DNA from 2 places in the Streptomyces sp. B21-105 genome. Region 1 is predicted to be linked to the other one. Evidence: riboswitches for the same ligand, from Rfam matches in the RefSeq annotation. Region 1 holds a riboswitch; the other holds the start of a gene.
What was found. Region 1 has a riboswitch for cyclic di-AMP ahead of QA802_RS06050 (C40 family peptidase). Riboswitches for the same ligand answer to the same signal wherever they lie in the genome.
Positions count from the first base shown of each region.

Region 2: it holds a riboswitch for cyclic di-AMP, as region 1 does, so the genes downstream of both, QA802_RS31325 (M23 family metallopeptidase) here and QA802_RS06050 (C40 family peptidase) in region 1, are expected to answer to the same signal.

Region 1 is NZ_JARUMJ010000001.1:1,407,160-1,410,555, reverse strand. Features, by position in the region: gene QA802_RS06060 (helix-turn-helix domain-containing protein) at 1-546, opposite strand, end outside; gene QA802_RS06055 (ATP-binding protein) at 759-1,250, shown strand; gene QA802_RS06050 (C40 family peptidase) at 1,327-1,800, opposite strand; cyclic di-AMP (ydaO/yuaA leader) riboswitch at 1,804-1,974, opposite strand; gene QA802_RS06045 (hypothetical protein) at 2,470-2,775, opposite strand; gene QA802_RS06040 (ATP-dependent Clp protease proteolytic subunit) at 2,782-3,396, opposite strand, start outside.
Region 2 is NZ_JARUMJ010000001.1:6,903,283-6,906,678, reverse strand. Features, by position in the region: gene QA802_RS31340 (bifunctional acetate--CoA ligase family protein/GNAT family N-acetyltransferase) at 1-97, opposite strand, end outside; gene QA802_RS31335 (HPr family phosphocarrier protein) at 276-557, shown strand; gene QA802_RS31330 (GntR family transcriptional regulator) at 680-1,375, opposite strand; gene QA802_RS31325 (M23 family metallopeptidase) at 1,562-2,320, opposite strand; cyclic di-AMP (ydaO/yuaA leader) riboswitch at 2,335-2,502, opposite strand; gene QA802_RS31320 (M16 family metallopeptidase) at 2,723-3,396, opposite strand, start outside.

The sequences.
Region 1 (3,396 bases):
CTCGCGGCGCAGCACCGACTCGTCCAGCACCGCGCTCAGCTCCAGCGGCGGCTGCGCGCGCAGCACGTCCTGGCGGGCCAGCCGCACTTCCACCAGGGTGTCCAGCTGCTCCTCGTCGAGACCCTCGACCGCGGCGCCGGTCACCGCGCGGGCGTACTCGGGCGTCTGCAGCAGGCCCGGCACCACGGTCGTCTCCAGGGTGCGCATCGCGCCGGCCTGGGATTCCAGGCTGATGAAGTCCCGATAGGCGGGCGGCAGCACCCCGCGGTAGGCGTGCCACCAGTGGTCGCGGCCACCGCCGACCTCGGGGTCCGCCAATGCCAGCATCAGCTCCCGCAGTTGCGGATCGGTCACTCCATAGGCGTCGAGGAGTAACCGCACATCGGCCGGTTTCGATCCACTGGTACCGGTCTCGATACGGCTCACCTTGGACTGGTGCCACCCCACGAGCCGGGCCGCCTCCCCACTGGTGAGGCCCGCCTGGGCGCGTAAAGTGCGCAGTTCGGCGCCCAGCTTGCGGCGGCGCACCGCCGGTCCGTGCCGCACGGGCTTCTCCTCACTCCTGAAGGTCGGCCAAATACGCTCTGCCGTCGCAGAGTTCACCGCATCGGGCGACAGATATATGCACATCTTGGTGGATCGCCACCGTGACCGGCGTGGTGATGGCAGTCTGGCGAAGAAGCACCAGTCCGGGACCGTACTCGAACCATCCACACCCGTGTCGGGCTCCGGTCCCGTGGGAAAGGGACGACGTCGCCATGGCAGATCACCTGGAAGCAACCCTCACTCTGCCGAGCGATCCCGCCTCGGTCTCCACGGCCCGCGCCTTCGTGGCCGGCATCCTCGGCGAGTGGGGTCTGCCGGCGGACGCCGAGGCGGCCGACACCGTCCGTCTGATCGTCTCGGAACTCGCCACCAACGCCGTACAGCACACCTTCGGTCAGTCGCCCACCTTCACGGTGGACCTCGTTCTCGACCGCGACGAACAGCTGCGCATCGGCGTCACCGACAGCCACCCGCGCTTTCCGCAACGACTGCCGGCCGCCGTCCAGCAGGACAACGGCCGAGGCATGGTGATCGTTCGCTGGCTGACCGCGGAGGCCGGCGGCAGGCTCAGAGTGCGGCCCACCCGGGAGGGCGGCAAGACGGTCATCGTAGAGCTCCCGTGGACCGTCCCGGCGGTCGAGCCGGCCGCGGCCGCCGGTGTTCTGGCGGCTCCGGCGGAGGGTGGTGAGCTCCCGGGGCGGTGAAGGCGCGTCAGGACGCCGTGCACGCCCCGGGAGGCTCAGCGGGCCCCTGCGGGCCCGGAGGATCAGCGCACGGGCCTCAGCGGACCCGGCCGTACCAGACGCTCTTGGTCCAGATCTTCTGGAGCTTCACCACGTCGCCGGTCTTCGGCGAGTGCCAGATCTTGCCCTGACCGGCGTAGATCCCGACGTGGTACACGTTCCGCCCCGAGTGGAAGAACACCAGGTCGCCCGCCTTGCGGCTGGACGCCGAAATGTGCTTCGTCTTGTTGTACTGCTGGGCCGCCGTCCGCGGCAGGCTCTTGCCCGCCTTCTTGAACGAGTACTGCGTGAGCCCCGAACAGTCGAACCTCTTCGGTCCGGTCGCCCCGTACTTGTACGGCGCGCCCTTCTTGGAGGCGGCGATCTGCAGCGCCTTCGTCGCCGGTGTGGCGGCCGCGGCGTCGGAGGCGAGCCCCGGTACCACGACCGTGCCGCCCACGGCGGCGATGGCGAACGCCGAGGCCGTACCGGCCCGGGCCATGAGCGACGGGACACGATTGAGCGCAGTCATGCGCAACCCTTCGTCAGCCGCCTGTGAAGGATGACCTGTCGGATTCGGGCTGGCGAAGTTGCCCGGCCGCGTCAGCGGCTTCACCCCAAGGGCTGCTCGGCCCGGTCATGGCGTGACCGTTCCGGCGACCCGTCGTGCTTGGGTCCTCCACTCCTGCCGATGCACTCCTGTCGACCGGTCATCCGGGAGGCGGCAGGACTCGGCGTCCACCCGGATCGCCCCGCCGCTTGTGGCGGGGGCTTGTCGTCAGTCAGGGATCTTGGCTCACGGATGTCCGAAAATCCCAACGGAACCGAGGATTTGTGGGGTTACTCACCACTCACCCGTTCGGGTGAACACTCTGACGGACGATCAGGTGCCGGGGTATCTCAGGGCCTCCCACCAGCGGTGACGCCTCCTTTTCCGCTCGAGGAACGCCCTTTCGTGCAACCTGGGGGCGTCTGCGGGAGCAGTGGACGCTCTGCCGAACGGGGGTACGCCTTCTGGGTCGTTTCGGCTCCGGCCCGATCGTCACGTCCGAGCCGAGCCGTCCGGACCGGAGCCGAGCCAACGTCGAGCCGTCCGGACCGGAGCCGAGCCAACGTCGAGCCGTCCGGACCGGAGCCGAGCCAACGTCGAACCGTCCGGACCGGACCGGAGTCGAACTGTTGGGACCGACGCTGCCCCGGGTCAGCCGTCGGAGAGCGGGGGCAGCGTGACGCGCGCCGTGCGGCGCTCCCCGTCGAGGACGCGCAGCGCCCGCGCGAGCGTCGGCGCGTGCAACTCGCTCTCACCGCGCTGGTGCATCCGCGTCAGCGCGTCGCGCAGCGCGGTCGCCTTGCTCACCAGCGCCTGGGCGGCGCGCAGTCCGCGGTAGGTGTCACCGTGGTGGGCGGGGTTGATGCGGCCGAGCATGTCGACCACGTCGAGGTATCCGTCGATCAGCTCGGCCTCCGCGCGGGTCAGCGCGGGCAGCGGCGGCAGCTCGGGCACCATCGCGGCTCACCTCCCGTCCAGCGCGCCGGCGGAAGTCTCGCGGCTCGGGATGATCCCGTCCACCAGGCCGTACTCCAAGGCCTCCTGGGCGGTGAGGAACTTGTCCCGCTCGATGTCCGCGGTCACCTGCTCCGGCGTCCGCCCGGTGTGCCGGACCAGCATCTCCTCGAGGCTCGCGCGGGTGCGTGCCAGCTCCTCGGCCTGGATGGCCAGGTCGCTGGCCTGACCCTCGACGGGCTCGGGCAGCGACGGCTGGCGGATCGTCATCCGCGCCCCCGGCAGGGCGAACCGCTTGCCCGGCGTTCCCGCGGCCAGCAGGACCGCGGCCGACGAGCCCGCCTGCCCCAGGCAGGTCGTCGACACATCACAGGTGACGAACCGGATCGTGTCGTACAGGGCCGTCATCGCACTGAACGAACCGCCGGGGGAGTTGATGTACAGCGCGATGTCCCGGTCCGGCTCCTTGTGCTCGAGGTACATGAACTGGGCCATCACGTCGTTCGCCGAGATGTCGTCGACCGGGGCGCCCAGGAAGACGATGCGCTCCTCCAGCAGCTTCGCGTACGGATCCATCGTGCGATGTCCCGAGCTCGTCCGTTCGGTGAACTCGGGCAGGACATG
Region 2 (3,396 bases), 5.5 Mb from region 1:
CGGTGATGGGGCGCACGCGCGCGGTGCCGCCGTCGCGCAGCACCACGTCGGCCTCCCAGTGGGCGGGGTACTCGTGCCGGTCCGACGCGCTCTGCATGGGGCCCACACTACGGCTCGCTTCCGACAACAGCGCGAGGCAGTCTGGAGGGCGCACGTCGGGTCGAGGCCGCGATCCGACGGCCACATGGTGACGGGACACCCAGGGACCGTCCCTCACACGCTTCACGTGTGGAACACTGGTCTAGACAACCTGAGACACCGAAGGGCAGCATCACATGGCTGAGCGCCGCGTCAACGTCGGCTGGGCCGAGGGCCTCCACGCCCGCCCCGCTTCCATCTTCGTCCGGGCCGCCACGGCCGCAGGCATCCCCGTGACGATCGCCAAGGCCGACGGCAACGCCGTCAACGCGGCCTCCATGCTGGCCGTTCTCGGCCTGGGCGCCCAGGGCGGCGAGGAGATCGTCCTCGCGTCCGACGCCGAGGGCGCGGACGCCGCGCTCGACCGGCTGGCGAAGCTGGTCGCCGAGGGCCTCGAGGAACTTCCCGAGACCGTCTGAGCACCGCTGCATTCCGCGGTGAAGGGCTCGTCCGAATTACCGGGCGAGCCCTTTACATTTCCCGCCGACGGCAGCATGAGTAATCCCCCGTGAATTACCCGAACTTGTATACGGCTCTCGTGTTAATTCCGCAGGCCCGTCATGTTTACGGGACGTTGCGAAGTCCTCACACGGTCGGCGGCCTCGGTTCCCTGGGAAAAGCGCAGCCGGTGCGCGAGCGTCGCGCGCTCGGTGTGCAGCGCCGTGACCGCCCGCGCGCGCTCCCCGTCGCCGCGCGTCACCGCGTCGACGATGACGCCGTGCTCCGCCCAGGACTCCACGGGGTCGGCCGGCGCCTCCACCGCGTACATCCAGGCGATCTTGTGCCGGAGCTGGGTGAGCATCGATGCGAGGGCAGGGCTCCCGCAGGCCTGCGCGAGGGTCTCGTGGAACCAGCACCCCAGGGAGCGCAGATCGTCGCTGTTGCCCCTCCTGGCCCGCTCCTGGCCCAGCCGGACCAGGCCGCGCAACACCTTCAGATGGGCCTCCGTGCGCCGCTGGGCGGCCCGGGACGCGCCGAGCGGCTCCAGCAGCAGCCGCATCTCCAGCAGGTCCGCGGCCTCCTGCTCGGTGGGCTCCGCCACGCACGCGCCCGCGTGCCGCCGGATGACGACGAAGCCCTCGGCCTCCAGGGTGCGCAGCGCCTCACGGACGGGGACGCGCGAGACGCCGTAGCGGCGGGCGAGGAGTTCCTCGGTGAGGCGGCTGCCGCGTTCGTAGACACCCGCGACGATGTCGTCCCGGATGGCCGTGCACACCGAGTGCGCCGGAATTCGCATGACGGACCTCCGCCTTGATCCCCGTGAAACGTCGACGATTGACGCGTGTTCCGTGACTCTATTGCAATGAGCGGGAATTTCCGACGGGGAGCCGGAATCCAGGGATATTTTTTGGACAGCGGGGCCCCGGAAACGGCAAAGCCCCGGCCGAGGGGCCGGGGCCGAACGATCTGTCGCCGTCGGTCGTCAGATGCCGACGCCGTGCTGGCGGAGATAGGTGACCGGATTGATGTCCGAGCCGTACTCGGGGGTCGTGCGGGCCTCGAAGTGCAGATGCGGCCCCGTGACGTTGCCGGTGTCGCCGGACAGGCCGATGCGCTGCCCGGGGGTGACCGTCTGGCCCACCGACACCTCGATGGACGACAGGTGGGCGTACTGCGTGTACGTCCCGTCGTGCATCTTGATCACGATCTGGTTGCCGTAGGCGTCGCCCCAGCCGGCCTCGACCACGGTGCCGGATCCGACCGCGTGCACGGTGGTGCCACGGGCCGCGTGGAAGTCGACGCCGGTGTGGCTCCCGGAGGACCACAGCGAGCTGCTGGCCTGGTAGCCGGTGGAGACATAGGAGGCGGTGATCGGCAGCACGAAGGTGTTGAGGCGCTTGCGCTCGGCCTCACGGGCGGCACGCACGCGTGCCTCGCGCTCCTCCACGGCCTTCTTCGCGGCGGCCTTGCGGGCGGCCTCCTCGAAAGCGGCCTTTTTCTGCGCGGCGACCTGCTCGTCGACCTGGTCGGCCACCGACTCGGCGATGGACTCGCCGGCCGTGACGACGGGGATCAGACCGGTCTGCTCGGGGGTGGGCTGCTCGGCCGCGAGGGCCGGGGTGGAGGCGACGGTGGCCATCACACCGGTGGTGGTGAGCGCCGCCACGCCGACCGCGCGAGCGGTGGAACGCTGCATCCGGCTGGGCCGGCGGTGCTTCCCGGTGGCGCAGGTGAACGCCATGAAGTCAGGGGTGTCCTTTCCTTCCCTCTCGCCTACCGGGTTAGCTGACGGGTTCGGAGCAGGAAGGTCTCCTACGGACCCCCTCGCGTACACGCGGGCGTCCGATTCACCCCAGGGACTGCACAAAGTGGGTCCCCGGCTCCCCTGGCTCGCGCCGTACGGGGACTCGGCGATGACTGTCCGGTGCCGCGGCTGCGGCGCAGTGCCTGACGGACAGCCCGGATGAAGCTAAGCGGCAGGGGGTCCAATCCTCAAACGGATCACGGTTTTTGTAGCGCATCCCACAGGGCAGACAGGCAACCTCCGCCCCAATTCGGACAAACGGCAGCCCTGGTGACGCTCGGTCGACCAGGGCCCCTGTGCGTGCGTGCCGTTGTGCCGCGGCGGTCGGCGACCGGGCGACTACTCGGCGGACACGACCTTCACCTCGCCGATGCCCAGGGCCTCGACCGGTGCCTTGATCTGGGCCGCGTCGCCCACCAGAACCGTCACGAGACGGTCGACCGGGAAGGCGTTCACGGCCGCCGCGGTCGCCTCCACCGTGCCGGTCGCGGCGAGCTGCTGGTACAGCGTCGCCTGGTAGTCGTCGGGCAGGTGCTGTTCGACCTGGTCGGCCAGCGTGCTCGCGACGGCCGCCGCGGTCTCGTACTTCAGCGGCGCCACCCCGACCAGGTTCTGCACGGCGACGTCACGCTCGGCGTCGGTCAGCCCCTCGGCGGCGAGGGTGCGCAGCACCTTCCACAGGTCGTCCAGCGCGGGACCGGTGTTCGGGGTGTCGACGGAACCGCTGATGGCGAGCATCGCGGCGCCCGAGCCGTCCGGCGCGGACCGCAGGACCTGTCCGAAGGCGCGGACGCCGTAGGTGTAGCCCTTCTCCTCACGCAGGACGCGGTCCAGACGGGAGGTGAGGGTGCCGCCGAGGCAGTAGGTGCCGAGCACCTGGGCGGCCCACACGCGGTCGTGCCGGTCTGCGCCGATCCGGCCGATCAGCAGTTGCGTCTGGACGGCCCCCGGGCGGTCCACGATGACGACCCGGCCGGCGTCGTCGGCGGTCACCGGCGGCACGGGGCGGGGCT